Regions from separate parts of the Variovorax sp. 22077 genome, predicted to be linked through region 2. Evidence: predicted binding sites of a transcription regulator. Region 2 holds the regulator's gene; the other holds the start of a gene.
What was found. The regulator NrdR, encoded in region 2, represses ribonucleotide reductase genes. The targets are predictions, from matches to a motif close to CACNANATNTNGTG.

Region 1: ACTJLF_RS21825 (ribonucleoside-diphosphate reductase subunit alpha) is a predicted target of NrdR. The motif match lies at 2,689-2,702, and genes of this name have one in related genera.

Annotation. Positions count from the first base shown of each region.
Region 1 covers NZ_JBQEQC010000015.1:155,236-159,649, reverse strand. The annotation lists gene ACTJLF_RS21825 (ribonucleoside-diphosphate reductase subunit alpha) at 1-2,606, opposite strand, end outside; gene ampD (1,6-anhydro-N-acetylmuramyl-L-alanine amidase AmpD) at 2,957-3,574, opposite strand; gene ACTJLF_RS21815 (sigma-54-dependent transcriptional regulator) at 3,561-4,414, opposite strand, start outside.
Region 2 covers NZ_JBQEQC010000002.1:239,005-243,418, reverse strand. The annotation lists gene ACTJLF_RS03620 (PilC/PilY family type IV pilus protein) at 1-1,628, shown strand, start outside; gene ACTJLF_RS03615 (type IV pilin protein) at 1,639-2,100, shown strand; gene nrdR (transcriptional regulator NrdR) at 2,140-2,583, opposite strand; gene glyA (serine hydroxymethyltransferase) at 2,626-3,870, opposite strand; ZMP/ZTP riboswitch at 3,912-4,035, opposite strand; gene ACTJLF_RS03600 (transglycosylase SLT domain-containing protein) at 4,077-4,414, opposite strand, start outside.

The sequences.
Region 1 (4,414 bases), on a different contig from region 2:
TCGATCCACTTCTGGCGGCGCGCGGCGGCTTCCACCAGCCACGTGGTCTCGATCTCGAACGCGGTGGCGTAGAGCGCCTTCACGTCCTGCGGCACGCGGTCGATGGGGCGCAGCGAGCCGTCGAAGTGCTTCAGGTCCATGACCATCACGTCGTCCCACAGGCCCAGGCGCTTGAGGTCGCGAACCAGGTAGTGGTTGATCACGGTGAACTCGCCGGACAGGTTCGACTTGACCGAGAGGTTGCCGAAGCAGGGCTCGATCGAGGCGTCCACGCCGATGATGTTCGAGATGGTCGCGGTCGGGGCGATGGCCACGCAGTTCGAGTTGCGCATGCCGTCGGCCTTGATCTTCGAGCGCAGCGCGTCCCAGTCGAGGGTGGCCGAGCGGTCGACCTCGACGTAGCCGCCGCGTGCCTTCTCGAGCAGGTCCAGCGAGTCGATCGGCAGGATGCCCTTGTCCCACAGCGAGCCCTTGTAGCTCGAGTACTTGCCGCGCTCCTTGGCGAGCTCGGTCGAGGCCCAGTAGGCGTGGTAGCAGATGGCTTCCATCGACTCGTCGGCGAACTGCACGGCTTCCTGCGAGGCGTAGGGAATGCGCAGTTCGTACAGCGCGTCCTGGAAGCCCATCAGGCCCAGGCCGACCGGACGGTGGCGCAGGTTCGAGTCGCGCGCCTTCTTCACGGCGTAGTAGTTGATGTCGATCACGTTGTCGAGCATGCGCATCGCGGTCGACACGGTCTTCTTCAGCTTCTCCTGGTCGACCTTGCCGTCCTTCAGGTGCTGCAGCAGGTTCACGGAACCCAGGTTGCACACGGCGGTTTCGGTGTCGCTGGTGTTTAGCGTGATCTCGGTGCACAGGTTCGACGAGTGAACCACGCCGGCGTGCTGCTGCGGCGAACGCACGTTGCATGCGTCCTTGAACGTGATCCAGGGGTGGCCGGTCTCGAACAGCATCGTGAGCATCTTGCGCCACAGGTCGGTCGCCTGGACGGTGCGGCTCGGCTTGATCTCGCCGCGGGCGGCCTTCTCTTCGTAGGCGACGTAGGCCTTCTCGAAGTCGGCGCCGAACAGGTCGTGCAGGTCGGGCACGTTGGAGGGCGAGAACAGCGTCCAGGTGCCCTTTTCCATCACGCGGCGCATGAACAGGTCGGGGATCCAGTTGGCCGTGTTCATGTCGTGCGTGCGGCGGCGGTCGTCGCCGGTGTTCTTGCGCAGCTCCAGGAACTCCTCGATGTCGAGGTGCCAGGTTTCGAGGTACGTGCAGACGGCGCCCTTGCGCTTGCCGCCCTGGTTCACGGCCACGGCCGTGTCGTTCACCACCTTCAGGAAGGGCACCACGCCCTGCGATTCGCCGTTCGTGCCCTTGATGTGGCTGCCGAGCGCGCGCACGCGGGTCCAGTCGTTGCCCAGGCCGCCGGCGAACTTCGACAGCAGCGCGTTCTCCTTGATCGACTCGTAGATGCCGTCCAGGTCGTCGGGCACGGTGGTCAGGTAGCAGCTCGACAGCTGCGAGCGCAGCGTGCCGGCGTTGAACAGGGTGGGCGTGCTCGACATGAAGTCGAACGACGACAGCACCTCGTAGAACTCGATGGCGCGCGCTTCGCGGTCGATTTCATTGAGCGACAGGCCCATGGCCACGCGCATGAAGAAAGCCTGCGGCAGCTCGATGCGGGTCTTGCGCACGTGCAGGAAGTAGCGGTCGTACAGGGTCTGCAGGCCGAGGTAGTCGAACTGGTTGTCGCGCTCGGGCTTCAGGGCCGCGCCCAGGCGGGGCAGGTCGTACTGCAGCAGCTTCTCGTCGAGCAGGTCGTTGTCCACGCCCTTCTTGATGAACTGCGGGAAGTAGTCGGCGTAGGCGGTTGCGCGTTCGGCGGGCAGCACTTCGCGGCCGATGATCTCCTTGAAGATCGTGTGCAGCAGCAGGCGCGCGGTGGCGAAGGTGTAGTCGGGGTCCTTCTCGATCAGCGTGCGAGCCGCCAGGATCGATGCCTTGTAGACCTCGTCGAGCGGCACGCCGTCGTACAGGTTGCGCATCGTCTCGGCGACGATCGGCGCGGCCGTGATGCTCTCGCCCAGGCCTTCGCAGGCCGATTCGATCAGGCTCTTGAGCTCGTTCACGTCGAGCGCGACCAGCTCGCCCTTGTCCAGCACGTGCAGCGCGGGCGTGGCCGGCGCGGTCTGCTCGCCCTGCTTGGAGCGTTCCTGCGTGCGGCGCTCGCGGTACAGCACGTAGGCGCGGGCGATCTCATGGTGGCCGCCGCGCATCAGGCCGAGCTCGACCTGGTCCTGCACGTCCTCGATGTGGAAGGTGCCGCCGCCCGGACGCGAACGCACCAGCGCGCGGATCACGCCCTGCGTGAGCGTGTCGACCGTCTCGCGCACGCTGGCCGAAGCCGCGCCCTGCGTGCCGTGAACGGCCAGGAAGGCCTTCATCATCGCGATGGCGATCTTGTTCGGCTCGAAGGGCACCACCGCGCCGTTGCGGCGGATGATCTGGTAGTGGGCCAGGTTCTGGCCGGTGGGGGAGCCGGCAGTGTCTCGCTGCGGCTGCGACGGCGTGGAGGGGATTGCACGCGGGGTCGATTGGGGATTCAGGGCTGTTTGCATTCGCTTCCTCTCGGTTGGCAATTCTTGTTGGATGGCGACGCCTGGCCCGGCGCCGCACCGGTGTACGGGACCGGACGGAAGACACTATATCTAGGGTGCAGGGGGCATACAACCCACTAGATGTAGCGTTTTCGAAAGGATACAAGGATTTCCGGTACTACTTCCGACATAGGACACCTGCGAAGATGCCCCATGAATACTGGCCTATGGTCCCGCAACCCGCATGCGCTGTGGCTTGCAGGCCGATTTGGGCTTGCAGGGCGCATGGTTGCTGCATTGCGCCCTTCGGATTTTCTCTTCGCTGCAGCGCGGTGGCGGTGCATCGCGAGGCGCCGCGCGATTGAAAAAAATTAGCGCCCGACGACCTGCTCAGGAAACATCTGTGGCTTCCAGCCGAGTTGTTCGCGCAGAAGGCGCCAGTCGAAACCGGCGCCCGGGTCCTGCTTGCGGCCCGGCGCGATGTGCTCGTGGCCGGCGATGTACGCCACCGGAAAATGCTGCGCGATGGCGGCGCACAGGCTCGCGAGCGTCTCGTATTGCGGCTCTTCGAAATGCTGGCCTTCGAGGCCCTCGAGTTCGATGCCGATGGAGTCGTCATTGCAGTTGCCGCGGCCGCGCCACGTCGACACGCCCGCATGCCAGGCGCGGTCGTCGCAGCTCACGAACTGCCAGAGCTCGCCGTTGCGCCGCACGTAGAAGTGCGAGGAAACCTCCAGCCCGCGGATCGACTGGAAGTAGGGGTGTGCGTCCCAGTCGAGCCGGTTGGTGAAGAGCCGCTGCACCGCGTCGCCGCCGTACTCGCCGGGCGGCAGGCTGATCGAGTGCAGCACGATGAGATCGATCTGCGCGCCCTGCGGCCTGGGCCCGAAATTGGGCGAGGGCAGCGCCTTCGCGAAGCGGTACCAGCCGGCCTGCCAGAGTGCGTCGCCGGACTCGGCGGCGAGCGCTTCTTCTTCAGTCGTCGGCATGGCTGCTGCTCGCGCCGTCATCGCCGTTGGGCGTGGTGATGCCCAGCCGCGCGATGCGATAGCGGATCTGGCGCAGGCTCATGCCGAGCCGGGCGGCGGCGGCGGTGCGGTTGAAGCCGCTCTCGTGCAGCGCGCGCACGAGGATCTCGCGCTCCTGCTGGTCGAGGTAGGCCTGAAGGTCGGAGGGCAGCGGCGGAGGCGCGGGCCGGGTAGAGGCCGCCACCGGCGCGGCCGGCGCCGGGGCCGGAGCGGCCGCCGCGTCGCCGCCCAGGAGCGAAAGCGGCGCGGGCGCAGAAGATGCCGCCGCTTCGGCCGCGGCCGTGAAGCCGCCCATCAGGTCGAGGTGCAGTTCGTCGCCGTCGTTCAGCGCGACCGCGCGGTGCAGCAGGTTCTCGAGTTCGCGCACGTTGCCATTCAGCGGATGCTGTGCGAGGCGGCGCAGCAACTCGTCCGACAGGTGAGGCACCGGCAGCCCGCCGTCCTGTGCGATGCGCGACAGCAGCGCGTTGCACAGCGCGGGCAGGTCCTCGCGGCGGTCGCGCAGCGCAGGCACCGCGATCTCGATCACGTTGAGGCGGTAGAAAAGGTCTTGCCGGAAGCGGCCGGCCTGCACTTCGGCGTGCAGGTCTTTATGAGTGGCGCTCACGATGCGCACGTCGACGGCATCTTCCTGCGTCGAGCCGATCGAGCGCACGCTGCGCTCCTGGATCGCGCGCAGCAGCTTCGACTGCATGGCCAGCGGCAGGTCGCCGATCTCGTCGAGGAACAGCGTGCCGCCGCGCGCGGCCTGGAAGTAGCCGTCGCGGTCCTGCGACGAGCCGGTGTACGAGCCCTTCTTCG
Region 2 (4,414 bases):
ACGAGGGCGCCGGTCGCCAGTTCCGCAAACGCGGCCACGTGCTCGGCGATATCGTGGGCTCCAGCGTCTGGTATTCGGGACAACCGAAAAGCGGCTTCACAGGTAACGCCTACGCCGCGTTCGCAGCAGTCCCTCGCGCGCCGATGGTCTATGTCGGCGCCAACGACGGCATGCTGCACGCCTTCAACGCAAGCACTGGCAAGGAGGCGTTCGCCTACGTGCCCGAAGGCCTCTACGGCACGGCGGCGGTGCCGAATCTCAAGTGGCTCAGCGAAGGCGGCTACACCCACCGGTACTACGTCGACGGGAGTGCCTTCGTCGCCGACATCTACATGGGGGCGGCATCCTCGGCCAGGACGACCGACGCGCAGAAGGCGGCCCACTGGAAGTCGCTGCTCGTGGGCACCCTGGGCGCGGGTGGCAAGGGGTACTTCGTACTCGACGTCACGAGGCCCGAGAGCATCGACGAAGGCAATGCCGCCGCCGTGGCGCTGATCGACACGACCGCGCTTGCGGACGATGACCTGGGCCATCAGTTCCAGCAGCCTGCGATCGACGCCTTCTCGGGGCGGGCGCTGCAGGTCGCACAGTTGAGCAACGACCGAAAGGCCCTGATCCTGGGCAACGGCTACAACAGCAGGAGCGAGAAGGCGGTGCTGTGGATCCAGTATCTCGATGGGGACAAGGAAATCCTCAAGATTCCCGCGCCGACCACGCAGGCGAAAGACACGGGCAACGGCCTGTCCGCGCCACGTCCGGTGGACCATGACGGCGACGGCAAGGTCGACCTTGTCTACGCCGGCGACCTGCTCGGCAATCTCTGGAAGTTCGATCTCAGCAGCACCGACAGCCGCCGGTGGAAGGCCACCATGGGGCCCTTCGACAGGCGCCGCGCGGCCGGATCGGAATCCGCCTCCGGCCTCGACGACAAGCCGTTGTTTGCAGCAGGAGCCGGCCAGCCGATCACGGCGGCGCCTGTTGTGGTCGGGCATCCCCACGGGGGCTACATGGTGGTGTTCGGCACTGGACGACTTTTCGCCTCGGGTGATGAAGGCTCGACTGCGGACCAGTACCTGTATGGCATCCGGGACCTGGCCAACGGAAGCTCGGGCACTGCGGCCTTCACCGATCTCGTGGCGCAGACCATCGGCGACGCTTCCGTCACTGAGGGCGACGCCGAACTGCGCACCGTCTCCCGCAATGGCGTGAGCTTCGGCGGTTCGCGGGCCCGGCGTGGCTGGCATCTGAAGCTGCCGGTGGCCGGCGAGCGCATCGTCTATCCAGGTGACGTCCTGGGCAGCGGCGTGGGTCTGTTCTCGACAACCATCCCTGGTTCGAGCAGCAATTCGGTCGACTGCGCCGCCGGCACGGGCGACGACGGGTGGTCGCTGCTGATCGACTTCTTCAGCGGCTCCGCACCTGCAGGCATTTCGTACACCACATCCGGTGCGGTGGGCGCCTACGCGGGCTTCAGGAACCGCTCCGGCAGGGACGACCTGGTCCTGCAGCCGCAGAACCGGCAGAAGGGCCAGGACGTGATCTGCAATGCCGCTGGCGACTGCAAGTCACCCATCCGGCCGGACATCGTGCGCCGATTCGGCTGGCGCAGTCTGATTTCGAGCGACTGAAACGGAAACCATGGACAAGAATCCCAGAGCACAAGCCCGCCCGTGGGCTCGTTCGTGCGGCTTCACGCTGATCGAACTCATGATCGTGACGGTGGTTATCGGAATCCTCGCTGCCATTGCCTACCCGAGCTACACCCGCTATGTGCTGCGGGCCAAGCGCGCGGACGCAAAGCAGCAACTGCTGCAGGCGGCGCAATGGAACGAGCGCTACCTGACAGCCAACGGCAAATATCCGCTCGGCAGCGTCGGATTGCCCTCCGGGCTGAAGCAGTCCCCTTCGTCCGGATCGGCCAGCTACAACATAGGCTATGTATCTCGCAGCGAAACCAGCTATACCCTGCAGGCCGTACCTCAAGGCGCGTCAGCCGCAGACGAGTGCGGAACGCTGACGGTGAACCATCGAGGCGTCAAACTGGCCGCAGGGCGGACAAGCAGCGCGGATTCATTGGTTCAGCTCTGCTGGACCCGCTGAATTCGGGCGGAGAGAGGAGGTAGGGGCGCGCGGCGCGGCTCAGATATCGCGCAGCAACTGCCTGAACTCGTCCACGTCCTCGAAGCTGCGGTACACCGAGGCGAAGCGCACGTAGGCGACCTTGTCGAGCTTCTTGAGTTCGCGCATGACGAGCTCGCCGACCTTGGTCGAATCGATCTCGCGCAGGCCGCTGGCCAGCAGCTTCTGCTCGATGCGCAGCAGCGCGTTGTCGATCTGCTCGATGCTCACGGGGCGCTTGCGCAGCGCCAGCATCATGGAGGCGCGCACCTTGGTCGAATCGAAGTCGGCGCGGCTGCCGTCCTTCTTCACGACCACGGGAAAGTTGACGTCGGGCCGTTCGTAGGTGGTGAAGCGCTTGTCGCAGGCGCTGCACTGGCGGCGCCTGCGGACGAAGTCGGCGTCTTCTGAAACGCGGGTCTCCACGACCTGCGTTTCAAGATGGCCGCAAAAGGGGCATTTCATGCGGCCAGGTCTTCCTGCTTCTCTCTACGAGCCGACAACAGATCAGCGGTAGACAGGGAAGCGGCTCGTCAGGGCATGAACCTTGGCGCGCACCGCTTCGATGTTCGCCGCGTCGCGCGGGTTCTCGAGCACGTCGGCAACCAGGTTCGCCGTGATGCGGGCCTCTTCGTCCTTGAAGCCGCGGGTGGTCAAGGCGGGGGTGCCGATGCGCACGCCGCTGGTGACCATGGGCTTTTCCGGGTCGTTGGGGATCGCGTTCTTGTTGATCGTCATGTGGGCGCTGCCCAGCACGGCTTCGGCTTCCTTGCCGGTGATGCCCTTGGAGCGCAGGTCGACCAGCATCACGTGGCTTTCGGTGCGTCCGCTCACGATGCGCAGGCCGCGCTGGGTGAGGGTCTCGGCCACGATCTGGGCGTTCTTGACCACCTGTTGCTGGTAGGCCTTGAACTCGGGCGACATGGCTTCCTTGAACGCCACGGCCTTGGCGGCGATCACGTGCATCAGCGGGCCGCCTTGCAGGCCCGGGAAGATCGCGCTGTTGATCGCCTTCTCGTGCTGCGACTTCATCAGGATGATGCCGCCGCGCGGGCCGCGCAGGCTCTTGTGGGTGGTGGAGGTGACCACGTCTGCGTGCGGCACCGGGTTGGGGTAGACGCCCGCAGCCACGAGGCCGGCGTAGTGGGCGATGTCGACCATGAAGATCGCGCCGACGTCCTTGGCCACCTTGGCGAAGCGCTCGAAGTCGATGCGCAGCGAGTAGGCCGAGGCACCCGCGATGATCAGCTTGGGCATGTGCTCATGCGCCTTGCGCTCCATCGCGTCGTAGTCGATTTCTTCCTTCTCGTTCAGGCCGTAGCTCACCACGTTGAACCACTTGCCGCTCATGTTCAGCGGCATGCCGTGGGTCAGGTGGCCGCCTTCGGCCAGGCTCATGCCCATGATGGTGTCGCCGGGCTTCAGGAAAGCCAGCATCACGGCTTCGTTGGCCGAGGCGCCGCAGTGCGGCTGCACGTTGGCCGCGTCGGCGCCGAAGATCTGCTTGATGCGGTCGATGGCCAGCTGTTCGGCCACGTCGACGTGTTCGCAGCCGCCGTAGTAGCGCTTGCCCGGATAGCCTTCGGCGTACTTGTTGGTGAGCTGCGAGCCCTGGGCGGCCATGACGGCCGGGGAGGCGTAGTTCTCGCTGGCGATCAGCTCGATGTGGTGTTCCTGGCGTGCGTTCTCGGCTTGAATCGCGGCCCAGATTTCGGGGTCGGTCTGTTCGACCAGGATATTGCGTTGGTACATGGCAGTCCTTTGAAGACGAGGTCCTTGTTCTTCAACCAAACAAGGGCTGCCCAGGCGAACGGCTGAACGCCTGTGTGACCAGGCGGTACGCTTCCCAGTGGTATTCCACGTCAGCGCGTGGCACCTTGATGGGTGCTGCGCCTATCGCCAGTCGCGTACCGCTCGAGTGTAGCTCAGCAGGCCGCACCCGCGCTGCCGAAACTCCTTCAGGAAACGGAAGACAGCAGGGCCACCTTGGCGGGTTCGCCGCCTTCCTCGCGCTTCGCGGGAGGGGCGACCACCGGGATCGGCTGCGGCCGCACGGTCGGCGGCGCGACTGTGGACGGCGCGCGGCCGTTGGCGACCTGCAGCAGGCGCTCGTGCTCCGCCATCACCTTGGCGGCGTAGCCGCCGTCGTCCTCGAGGTTGGCCGCTCCCACGTAGTAGCGCAGTCCGCCTTCGAGCGAGCCGGCGCGGGCGATGCATTCCTGCAGCACCTTGACGCCGACGCGCATGTTGGTGACCGGGTCGAAGGCGGTGAGCGTGCCGCCCGCACTTTCGTACT